3 regions of the Cupriavidus sp. HMR-1 genome follow, and region 3 is predicted to be linked to each of the others. Evidence: predicted binding sites of a transcription regulator. Region 3 holds the regulator's gene; each other region holds the start of a gene.
The links. The regulator FNR, encoded in region 3, switches genes on or off when oxygen is low (the NO sensors DNR and NnrR bind a similar motif). The targets are predictions, from matches to a motif close to TTGATNNNNATCAA.

Region 1 (3,277 bases), on a different contig from region 3:
GGGCCGGCACGTTGGATTCGTGCGGCGCGCGGCGGGAACCCGGCGATTGTATGCCAAAAGACGCAATGCTCGCCGGGGCCGCGCTAATGCCTGCTTTCCCATACAATGGCCGGCGCCTGTCCGGCACGCCAGAGCGGCGAACCGGACAGGAACAACAAGAAACTGGAGATACCCGAGTCATGCCGTCCTACCGCTTCACGGCGCGCCGCCGTGCCATCCTTTCCGCCACCCTGCTCGCGATCGCCGCGCCGTCAGCCGCCTTTGCCGCCGACAGCTTCCCGAGCAAGCCGATCCGCTTCATCGTGCCCTATGCCGCAGGCGGCACCACCGACCTCGTGGCCCGCACCGTGGGCCAGCGCGTGGCCGAAAAGCTCGGCCAGCCGGTCGTCATCGAGAACCGGCCGGGCGCCGGTGGCAACATCGGCATGGATGCCGTGGCCAAGGCACCGGCCGACGGCTACACGATCGGCTTCGGCGCGATCTCGACCAACGCCCTCAACCCGCATATCTACAAGCACGTGCCGTTCGATCCGCGGCGCGACTTCACGGCGGTCAGCCTGCTCGGCACCTCGACCATCGTGCTGGAGGTGAGCGAGAACCTGCCGGTGAAAACCGTCCCGGAACTGATTGCCTATGCGAAGGCCCATCCGGGGCTGACCTATGCCACGGCTGGCACGGGTACCTCGATGCACCTGGCCGGCGCGATGTTCTCGCAGGTGACGCAGACGAATCTGACTCATGTGCCGTACAAGGGAAGCAGCCCGGCCATCAACGACATGCTCGGCGGCCACATCCAGGTGATGTTCGACAATCTGCCGGCCTCGCTGCCGCACATCCAGGCGGGCAAGCTGCGCGCGCTGGCGGTGGCTGGCAAGACACGCTCGCCGTCGCTGCCGAACGTGCCGACACTGGCCGAAGCCGGGTTGCCGGGCTACGCGGTCGAACCATGGTTCGGCGTCTACGGCCCGGCCAACCTGCCAGCGCCGGTGGTGCAGACGCTCAATACGGCGTTTGTCGAGGCGCTGGCGCGTCCGGACGTGCGCGACAAGCTGGCCCAGGCCGGCTTCAATCCGAAGGGTTCGAGTGCTGCCGAATTGCAGACACTGACTCAGACTGAATACGAACGTTTCGGAAAGGTCGCAAAGTCGGCCGGGATCACGGTGGACTGACCACCGGGCAGGCCCGCGCATCCATTACAATCGCGCTGCACAGGGCCCTCCCGCTCCAGGGAGGGCCTTCCCGATTTCCGAGCCTGCCGCCATGAAACAAGATCCGCGCTTTCCCAATCTCTTCATCCTCGATCACCCGCTGATCCAGCACAAGCTCTCGCACATGCGCGACAAGGAAACGTCGACGCGCACGTTCCGCGAGTTGCTGCGCGAGATTACGCTGCTGATGGGCTACGAGATCACGCGCAACCTGCCGCTGACCACGCGCCGCATCGACACGCCGCTGGTACCGCTGGACGCCCCGGTCATCGCCGGCAAGAAGCTGACGATCGTGCCCGTGCTGCGCGCCGGCGTCGGCATGAGCGACGGCCTGGTGGAACTGATTCCGTCGGCGCGTATCGGCCATATCGGCGTATATCGCGACGATCAGCACCGCCCGGTGGAGTATCTGGTACGCCTGCCGGACGTGGAAGATCGCTCGTTCATCCTGTGTGACCCGATGGTCGCCACCGGCTATTCGGCCGCCCATGCGGTGGATGTGCTCAAGCGCCGTGGCGTCAAGGACGAATCCATCACCTTTGTGGCGCTGGTGGCTGCGCCCGAGGGCGTCGAGGTATTTCAGAAGGCCCACCCCGGCGTGAAGCTCTACGTCGCCTCGCTGGACAACCATCTCGACGACCATGCCTATATCGTGCCGGGCCTCGGCGACGCTGGCGACCGTCTCTTCGGCACCAAGAACTAAGCCCGAACTGAACTGGATTCGTCTGAATGAAATTGAGGCGCTTGATGCGCCTCAAGGTTTTTGTGGGATGACCTTTCCCCGTGCCTTGTACTGACTACACTGTCCGCCATACACGGTGAATCAATATAAAAGCGAAGGGAGTCCCACATGGAAGCCATCAAGATCCTGTTCACAACGCCCACCGGGCTCGGCAGTCTGGCCGTCATTGCCTTCATCATCGGGATGGGCGCGTTCTTTGCGCGGATGTTCGCGCGCAAGATGCGCGAGGACGCAGAGGCGGCGCGGCGCGGCGGCAACTGAGCCCCTGGCCAGCGGCGCTGACCCCGGCCCCTGACCATCCGCATGAAAAACGCCCGCATCGCGCGGGCGTTTTGTGTTGATGCATCGGCGTTAGTCCAGCTTCGCAGGCTACTTGCGCTTGCCGCCGCCGAGCAGACTGCCCAGCACGCCGCGGATCAGTTCCCGTCCCACCTGGGAACCCACCGTCCGCGCCGCCGACTTGGCCATCGACTCAAGGATCGAATCGCCGCGCCCGGTCTTGCCGGTGCCTTTCGTCAGCGTGCCGAAGATCTCGCCAGCCTGATCGAGCCAGCCGCCCTGCTCCGCGCTACCACTTGTCCCGCCTGCCGCGCCGCCACTGGCCGGCCCCGGCGTTCCCGTGCCCGACGCCGCCGCGTTGCCGCGCAACTTCTCGTACGCCGATTCCCTGTCAATCGCTTTCTCATAGGTACCCGCCACCAGCGACCCCGCGATCAGCGCCCGACGCTCGTCGTCCGTAATCGGGCCGATACGGCTGCCGGGCGCAAGCACCCAGGCACGCTCGGTGACGCAGGGCGTGCCCTTGGCGTCGAGGCACGACACCAGCGCCTCGCCAACGCCGAGTTCGCCGATGATTTGCTCCAGATTGAGCTTCGGGTTCGCGCGCATCGTCGTAGCCGCCACCTTGACCGCCTTCTGGTCACGCGGCGTGAATGCGCGCAGCGCGTGCTGCACGCGGTTGCCAAGCTGACCGAGCACGGTGTCCGGAATATCGACCGGATTCTGCGTCACGAAATACACACCCACGCCCTTCGAGCGCACCAGCCGCACGACCTGCTCGATCTTGTCGAGCAGCGCCTTGGGCGCATCATTGAACAGCAGATGCGCCTCGTCGAAGAAGAACACCAGCTTGGGCTTTTCCAGATCGCCGGCCTCGGGCAGCTTCTCGAACAGTTCGGACAGCATCCACAGCAGGAAGGTCGCGTAGAGCCGTGGCGCGTTCATCAGCTTGTCGGCGGCCAGGATGTTGACCACGCCCTGCCCCTTCTCGGTCTGGATGAAGTCCTCGAGGTTGAGCATCGGCTCGCCGAAGAACTTGTCCGCCCCC
Region 2 (3,277 bases), on a different contig from region 3:
TTCCACCAGGTGCTCGGCCACGTCATCGGCGATATCGGCGGGCACACCCTGCGCCGCCAGGATACTGCGCGCGAACTGCCGCGCGCTGTCTAGGGTAATTTTCATCGTTGTTGGGGGCGAAGGTTTGGGGGCGCTTGTGTCAGCGGCTAGGTTGCGTGTTTGCCGATCAGATCCAGCCAAGCCAGCGCCAGTACGTCGACGCAAACAGCAGCATCAGCAGATACCCGATGATCGTGGTCGGGATGCCGATGCGCGCGAACTGTCGTCCGTTGAAGGTATCGGTGCCCAGGCAGACCATGTTCTGCGGCGCGTTGATGGGCAGGATGAAGCCGAAGCTGACCGTGAAGCCGAGCAGCATCGTCATGCCGACCTTGTTCATGTCGCCGGGTATCGTTTGCAATACCGAGATCAGGATCGGCAGCATCGCGGAGGTCAGCGCCGTGGCGCTGGCAAAGCCGAGGTGGATCAGAATCAGGAATGCCGCCAGCACGGCAAAGACTAGCAGCGTGCCGTGATTGGCCAGGCCGGAATGCGTGACGACGAACTTGCCGAGCCATTGGCCGGCCTGCGTGGTCAGCAGTGCGGTGCCCAGGCTGATACCGACGCCGAACACGATCAGCGTGCCCCAGGGCGTGCGTTGCTGCATCGTCTTCCAGTCCATCACGCCGATGCGCGGCAGCATCAGGATCACCAGGCCGACGAACGTGATCGATGCCGTATCGAACTTGTGCAGCTTGCCCTCGGTGGCCCAGAACAGCAGCAGGCCGATGGCGACGGCAGCCAGACGCTTCTGTGGGCCGGTCATCGGACCCAGCGCGGCCAGCTCACGCTGCACGGCTTCCTTGCCGCCCGCAATCGCGTCGGTTTCAGGCGGTAGCAGCCAGCGCACGAGGAAGTACAGCACGATCGACATCGCGATGGCCCAGGGGGCGCCGGCAATCAGCCATTGCAGCCAGGTCACGCGTTCGCCGAGCAGCTTGTCCATGAAGCCCGCGGTCAGCAGGTTCTGTGCGGCGGCGGTCTGGATACCGACGTTCCAGACGCTGGTGGCCTGGGCGACCATGATCATGATGCCGGCTGCGATGTTCGACTTCTTGTCGACGCCGAATGCGGCGATTACGCCCATCATGATCGGCACGGTACATGCGCTGCGCGCGGTGGCGCTCGGCACCACCAGGCTGAGCAGGATCGTGACGGCGATCGTGCCGATCAGGATGCGCCGGGTACTGGTGCCGATGGCCGACAAGGTGACCAGCGCGATGCGCCGGTCCAGTCCGGTCACGGTCATGGCCGCCGAGATGAACAGCGCGGCGGCGACGAGGGCCAGCGCGGTGTTCGAGAAGCCCGCCAGGGCCATGCCGAGTGCGCGCGACGTGCCGTATAGCGTGTTGGGGTCATTGACCATCGGCGAGAAGCCGATCAGGCCTGCCATCAGCGACGTGATCATGATGGCGCTGGTCTCGTAGGTCACCGCTTCGGTAATCCACACCACGACCGCGAATGCCAGGATGGCCAGCATGCGCTGACCGGCCACAGGCAGGTCGGCCGGCATCGGAATCAGGAGCACCGCGATCAGCACGATCACGGCGGCATATAGACCCCAGTGGATGTTGAGCTTGGGCGCGGCCGGGATGGCCGTCGCGGCGGTGGGGGCGCCGGGGGCGGCAGGAGGTACTTGTGATTCAGGCATCGTGGAATCCCCATGTTGGATCAGCCTGTCGGTCGCGTCGTATCGCAGGATCGCCGCGGCCGACATGGGCTCATTATGTGAAGCCAAGGCCGATGTGCCAAGGTGCCGATGACGGCGCAATTGCTGGATATCAACTCACTGCGATGTCAGGCTTCGATGCCGGCAATGGGGCCTTGTGCGGATCGAGTGAGTGTGATTGCGCGTGGATGGGCGTATGAGCGGCACGGAAGCATGAAGCCGTACGTGGCACCTGTCCTTCGATGCGGCGATCTGAAATAATTGAAGTCGATGTTGAACGTTTTTGGAAGGCGTGCATGACGGCACGCGGATGTGAAATGACCAACAATATGAATCACGACGCACGCCCTTCCTTGGGGCTGGAAACGATCCCCAATGCGCGTGACCTTGGCGGACTGGCCGGTTTGTCCGGCCGTCGCGTCAGGTCGGGCAAGCTCTATCGCAGCGCGAATCCCGCGCTGGCCTCGGCCGCCGATCTCGATCGCCTGCATTCGCTCGATCTGGATATCGTCGTCGATTTCCGGTCTCCGGGCGAGAAGTCGCCTGCCGAGGCCGCTTTCGGCGAGCGCTTTCACTGGCTCGCGGTGCCGGTGCTGGAGGGCAGCATGGCGATGGATGTGCTGGTGCCGCGCCTGCGTGCAAGCACGCCCACGCAGATGCGCGACTTCATGCTCGATGTGTACCGCGATTTTCCGGTGCGCTACCGCGAGGCGTTCGGCGCGTTCCTGCGCCATGCCGAGGCCGGCCGCACGCTGTTCTATCACTGCACCGCAGGCAAGGACCGCACAGGCTTTGCGTCGTTGCTGTTGCTATCGGCGCTTGGCGTGTCGCAGGACGAGATCGTCGCCAATTACCTCGAATCCAATCACTGGAATCGTCGCCTCAACGAAGATGTGCTGGCGCGCGTGGCCCCGATCGGGGTCGACGCGGACGTCATCACGCCGTTGCTCGAAGTGCGGCCCGAGTACCTGGAAGCATCGATGGATGCGATTGCGCAGGCCTACGGCAGTGTGGAGCAATTTCTTGCCGATGACCTGCGCATCGATGTGGGGCAACTACGCGGGCACTACCTCGAAGATTAGCCGCCGTTTAGCAGGATCTTCGCGGTCGAGAGAGCGATCATGCCTTCCTCGTCCGTCTGCAGCGCCAGCACCGGCACGCGGCTTGTGTCGCTGCTGATGCGTTGGCAGTTGTCGCCATTGGCCGCGGCATCCAGCGAGATGCCGAAGAGATCGGTGAGGTGCGCGCAGACGCGTGCGCGCACGTCCGGCGAGTTGGCGCCGATACCAGCCGTGAAGACCAGTCCATCCAGGCCACCCAGCGTGACGGCGAGCTTGCCGATTTCCTGTGCGGCGCGATAGGCGTAGAAGTCCACGGCCAGCTTCGCGCGCGGCGTATCGCTGGCCAGCAGCGCGCGCATGTCGCTGCTGACGCCGGAGATACCCTTCAGGCCCGATTGCCCATAGAGCATCGTCTGGATTGCGTCGGGCGTCATCCCTTGCGCCGCCAGCCACAGCACCGCACCGGGGTCGATCGTGCCGCAGCGCGTGCCCATCGGCATGCCGTCCA
Region 3 (3,277 bases):
CCTGCGCACAGATCAGCGCGGTCTCGAGGACGATCTTCGCCTCTTGGGTATTCATGTGATTGTGTGCAGCCTGTCTTTGCACCTGCTTCTGGACGAATCCTGAAGCACTGGAGATTGCAGATACAGCGAGGCCTGAGCCACCGCCATCTCATCGCGCAGCCAACTCGCAGCTTTTCGCAGCGGAGCCGTGCACCTCATTTTCTTTGCATCGAATTGCCGGGTCGTTCCGGCAGGAGATCGTCCGGGGCTGACAGACTACGCCAGTCAACGGACCTCTTGCGTCGCACCCTCTCCCTTTTGGGGTGGACATTCACCTGGACAATCAGATCGCCAAGGCGGCAAGAAACAATCGATATCGGCCCAGGCAACTTCGCCTGGCACCAGCGCCACCTCTCCACACAGCCCCATCGGACTTTGGAACCAGATCTTGTGAACCGGATGAACTGTGGGGACGATCCCGGCAAGCCAGACCTGCCCAGACCCCCTGGGCACACATCCCAGATCGGGAATGCAGCCCCGGCGACGCCACGAGCGCATCGGAGCGCGATACCGTGGTTTTCGCGATTGTATGGCATTCCAGCCCCGCCCTGCAACCAGCAAAAAAGTCTAGAACACGACGCAGAAGCCGTGATTGGCCAGCGTATCGGGCAGCCAGACGGCGCGTGCGACACCCAGCGCCCCAAAACCGATCACAACAAGCGCGGCGCCCACTCGAACGCCGGGGCGGCGCGACAGTTGCCGCAGGTAGCCCGACAAACCCGAGATCACCAGCAGGTTGGGCAGCGTCCCAATGCCAAAGGCCGCCATGACAAGTGCCCCAGATGGCGCATTTCCAGCCAACAAGGCCAGCGCAAGTGCGCCATACACCATACCACAGGGCACCAGCCCCCAGGCCAACCCCATCCCATAGCGCCGCATGATGGGCGCGTGCCGACGCAAGCGAAGCGGCATCTGCATGCCCAGCGACGCGACGCCCCGGACGACATACGAGGCAGCCCGCGCCGCCAGCCGTTCGAGCCATGCTGCACGCATGACGCGGCCCCGCAACAACCACACCCCGGTCAGAACCAGTAACAGGCTGCCCGCGCCATAGAGCCAGCGCTGCACTGGAAGGTAGTCCTGCTTCCAGACTGTCGCACCCACCGCTCCCATCAGCGCCCCAAGCAGCACATAGGTCGTGAGACGCCCGGCGTGCATGACCAGCAGTTCCAGCCACCAGTGAAATCGCGAGCGATGCACGAGGCTAACGACCGCAACAGCCCCCCCGGATTGCCGTTGCTCGACGGCAATGGCAATTCCTCCGCACATGGCGGCGCAATGCACGCCACCAAGCAACGCAAGTGTAAAGACACTGAAAAGCACACCAAATGGCAACTGTTCCTCGCTTCTGCGTCACATCACGCTGTAAAATGCCTGCATCGCGCCTCCATCGCAAGCGCATTCATGCGAGCACCATCAATTGCTTACCTCCATTCCCGTCACCGAGATGTCTCCGCGTTGCTCCACTTGCGCCATGGGCCAGCTTTGCCTTCCCGTGGGCATGTCGCAACAGGACCTCGCAAAGATGGACACGCTCGTACAGGAACGCGTTCGTGTTCATAAGGGCGAAACGCTCTATCGCATGGGCGAACCACTTACCGCAGTCTATGCGATCCGCTTTGGCACATTGAAGACCCACGTGACCATGGAGGACGGACGCACGCAAATCACCGGCTTCCATTTGCCCGGTGAGGTCGTCGGGCTCGACGGCCTCAGCGAGATGCAGCATGCGTCCGACGCCACCGCGCTCGAGGACACAGAGGTCTGCGTCGTGCGATTCGATGACCTGCAATCGCTGTCCGGCACGTTGCCTTCTCTCCAGCAGCAGTTCCTGAGGCTGATGAGCAAGGAAATCTCGCAGGACCAGATCATGCTGATCACTCTTGGCTCGATGCGTGCCGAAGAGCGCCTGGCAGCATTTCTCGTCAACATGTCCGAGCGCCTGTCGATGCGCGGTTACTCGTCGAGCGAGTTCGTGCTGCGGATGAGCCGCGAAGAAATCGGCAGCTATCTTGGCCTCAAGCTCGAAACCGTGAGTCGGCTCTTTTCTCGATTCGCCGAAGCCGGCCTGATTCAGATTCGCCAACGACACGTGAAACTCGTGGACATGGAAGGCATCAGGCAGGTCTATAGCCGAAACTGCTAACGGGCATCGTGGCCAGGAAAACGGCCGTATCGGGAGCAGATCTCCCGGTGCGGCCGTTTTGCTTTCTGCCAGCACTCGAGCCATTACTCGAGTTCGTCGGTCTCCTCGAGCTTGGTTGGCATGGTGTAGAGCGTCAGCCCACTGGACAATGCGCAAAACAACCACGCCACCAGGAAGCCAATCGTGTAGACCGCCTCACGAGACGCTTCCACCTGGTGCCCGAAGAACGTGAGATCGCCCGGATCAACGACCGAAAACACGGTGGCGGTGGCCGCTCCGCCCATCAGAAACGCCGGCCAAAGTACCCACATCAGCCAGCGGAGTCTCATGGGCGCCTCGCAGCCGGCGACGCTACATGCTCCGCCCCCGTTTTCTCCACGACCAGGCCATGACGCTCCACGCCGGAAATCGGCAAATCCGGATGCGTGTTGGCAAGCCAGATGGTCACGCCGCAGCCAATAATTGCAAGCAACGGACCGCTCATCAAAAGCCACGGCCACGGTTCCCTGTACCAGGGCTTGGACTGTTGGGATGTCATTGCGCTCTCCTTGTTTGCTGCCATTTCACCCTCAGCATCACAGATTGCGGGGAACAATGAAACTCGTGGATTGCCTGATATGCGCGTCTCGGCCGTCCTCGCCCTCCGCCGTCACGGTTACGTTGATCTTGTGCGTGCCTTCCTTGGCATCGTCGATCGGCACGCGAATGCGAATCGGCAACAACCGGTTGGACGTTGGCTGCATGGCCTCGGCGGACTTGTCATACTCGACCGTCAGTCCAGTCAGATCGTCGCCCTCAGCCTGCACGCGAATCCGCATCGGCGCTTCCGTGGTGTTGATCACCTGGAGCCGATAGACGTTCTCGATCCAGCGGCCCTCCACTTCCCGGCCCAGCGCGCCGCGATCCCGAATGATGTCGACCTTGATCGGCGACCGCATTGCCAGCGATGCGACGAAGCCCGCCGCCAGAACCAGCCAGATCAGCGTATAGATGATCGTGCGTGGTCGCAGCAGCCGTTTGCGCGCGTCGGATGTCGTCAGGGACTTGCGCATGGCGTTTTCCGACGTGTATCGGATCAGGCCGCGCGGGTAC

Region 1: D769_RS31005 (DUF3149 domain-containing protein) is a predicted target of FNR. The motif match lies at 1,953-1,966, and genes of this name have one in related genera.
Region 2: D769_RS00365 (DASS family sodium-coupled anion symporter) is a predicted target of FNR. The motif match lies at 1,811-1,824, and genes of this name have one in related genera.

Annotation. Positions count from the first base shown of each region.
Region 1 is NZ_ANKP01000075.1:19,014-22,290, reverse strand. It holds gene D769_RS11485 (tripartite tricarboxylate transporter substrate binding protein) at 180-1,169, shown strand; gene upp (uracil phosphoribosyltransferase) at 1,261-1,911, shown strand; gene D769_RS31005 (DUF3149 domain-containing protein) at 2,059-2,211, shown strand; gene D769_RS11475 (helicase HerA-like C-terminal domain-containing protein) at 2,320-3,277, opposite strand, start outside.
Region 2 is NZ_ANKP01000019.1:21,201-24,477, reverse strand. It holds gene D769_RS00370 (Ldh family oxidoreductase) at 1-105, opposite strand, end outside; gene D769_RS00365 (DASS family sodium-coupled anion symporter) at 167-1,690, opposite strand; gene D769_RS00360 (tyrosine-protein phosphatase) at 2,026-2,790, shown strand; gene D769_RS00355 (acetate/propionate family kinase) at 2,787-3,277, opposite strand, start outside.
Region 3 is NZ_ANKP01000134.1:990-4,266, forward strand. It holds gene scpB (SMC-Scp complex subunit ScpB) at 1-55, opposite strand, end outside; gene D769_RS17270 (sulfite exporter TauE/SafE family protein) at 607-1,374, opposite strand; gene fnr (fumarate/nitrate reduction transcriptional regulator Fnr) at 1,460-2,185, shown strand; gene D769_RS17280 (hypothetical protein) at 2,269-2,514, opposite strand; gene D769_RS17285 (hypothetical protein) at 2,511-2,747, opposite strand; gene ccoG (cytochrome c oxidase accessory protein CcoG) at 2,761-3,277, opposite strand, start outside.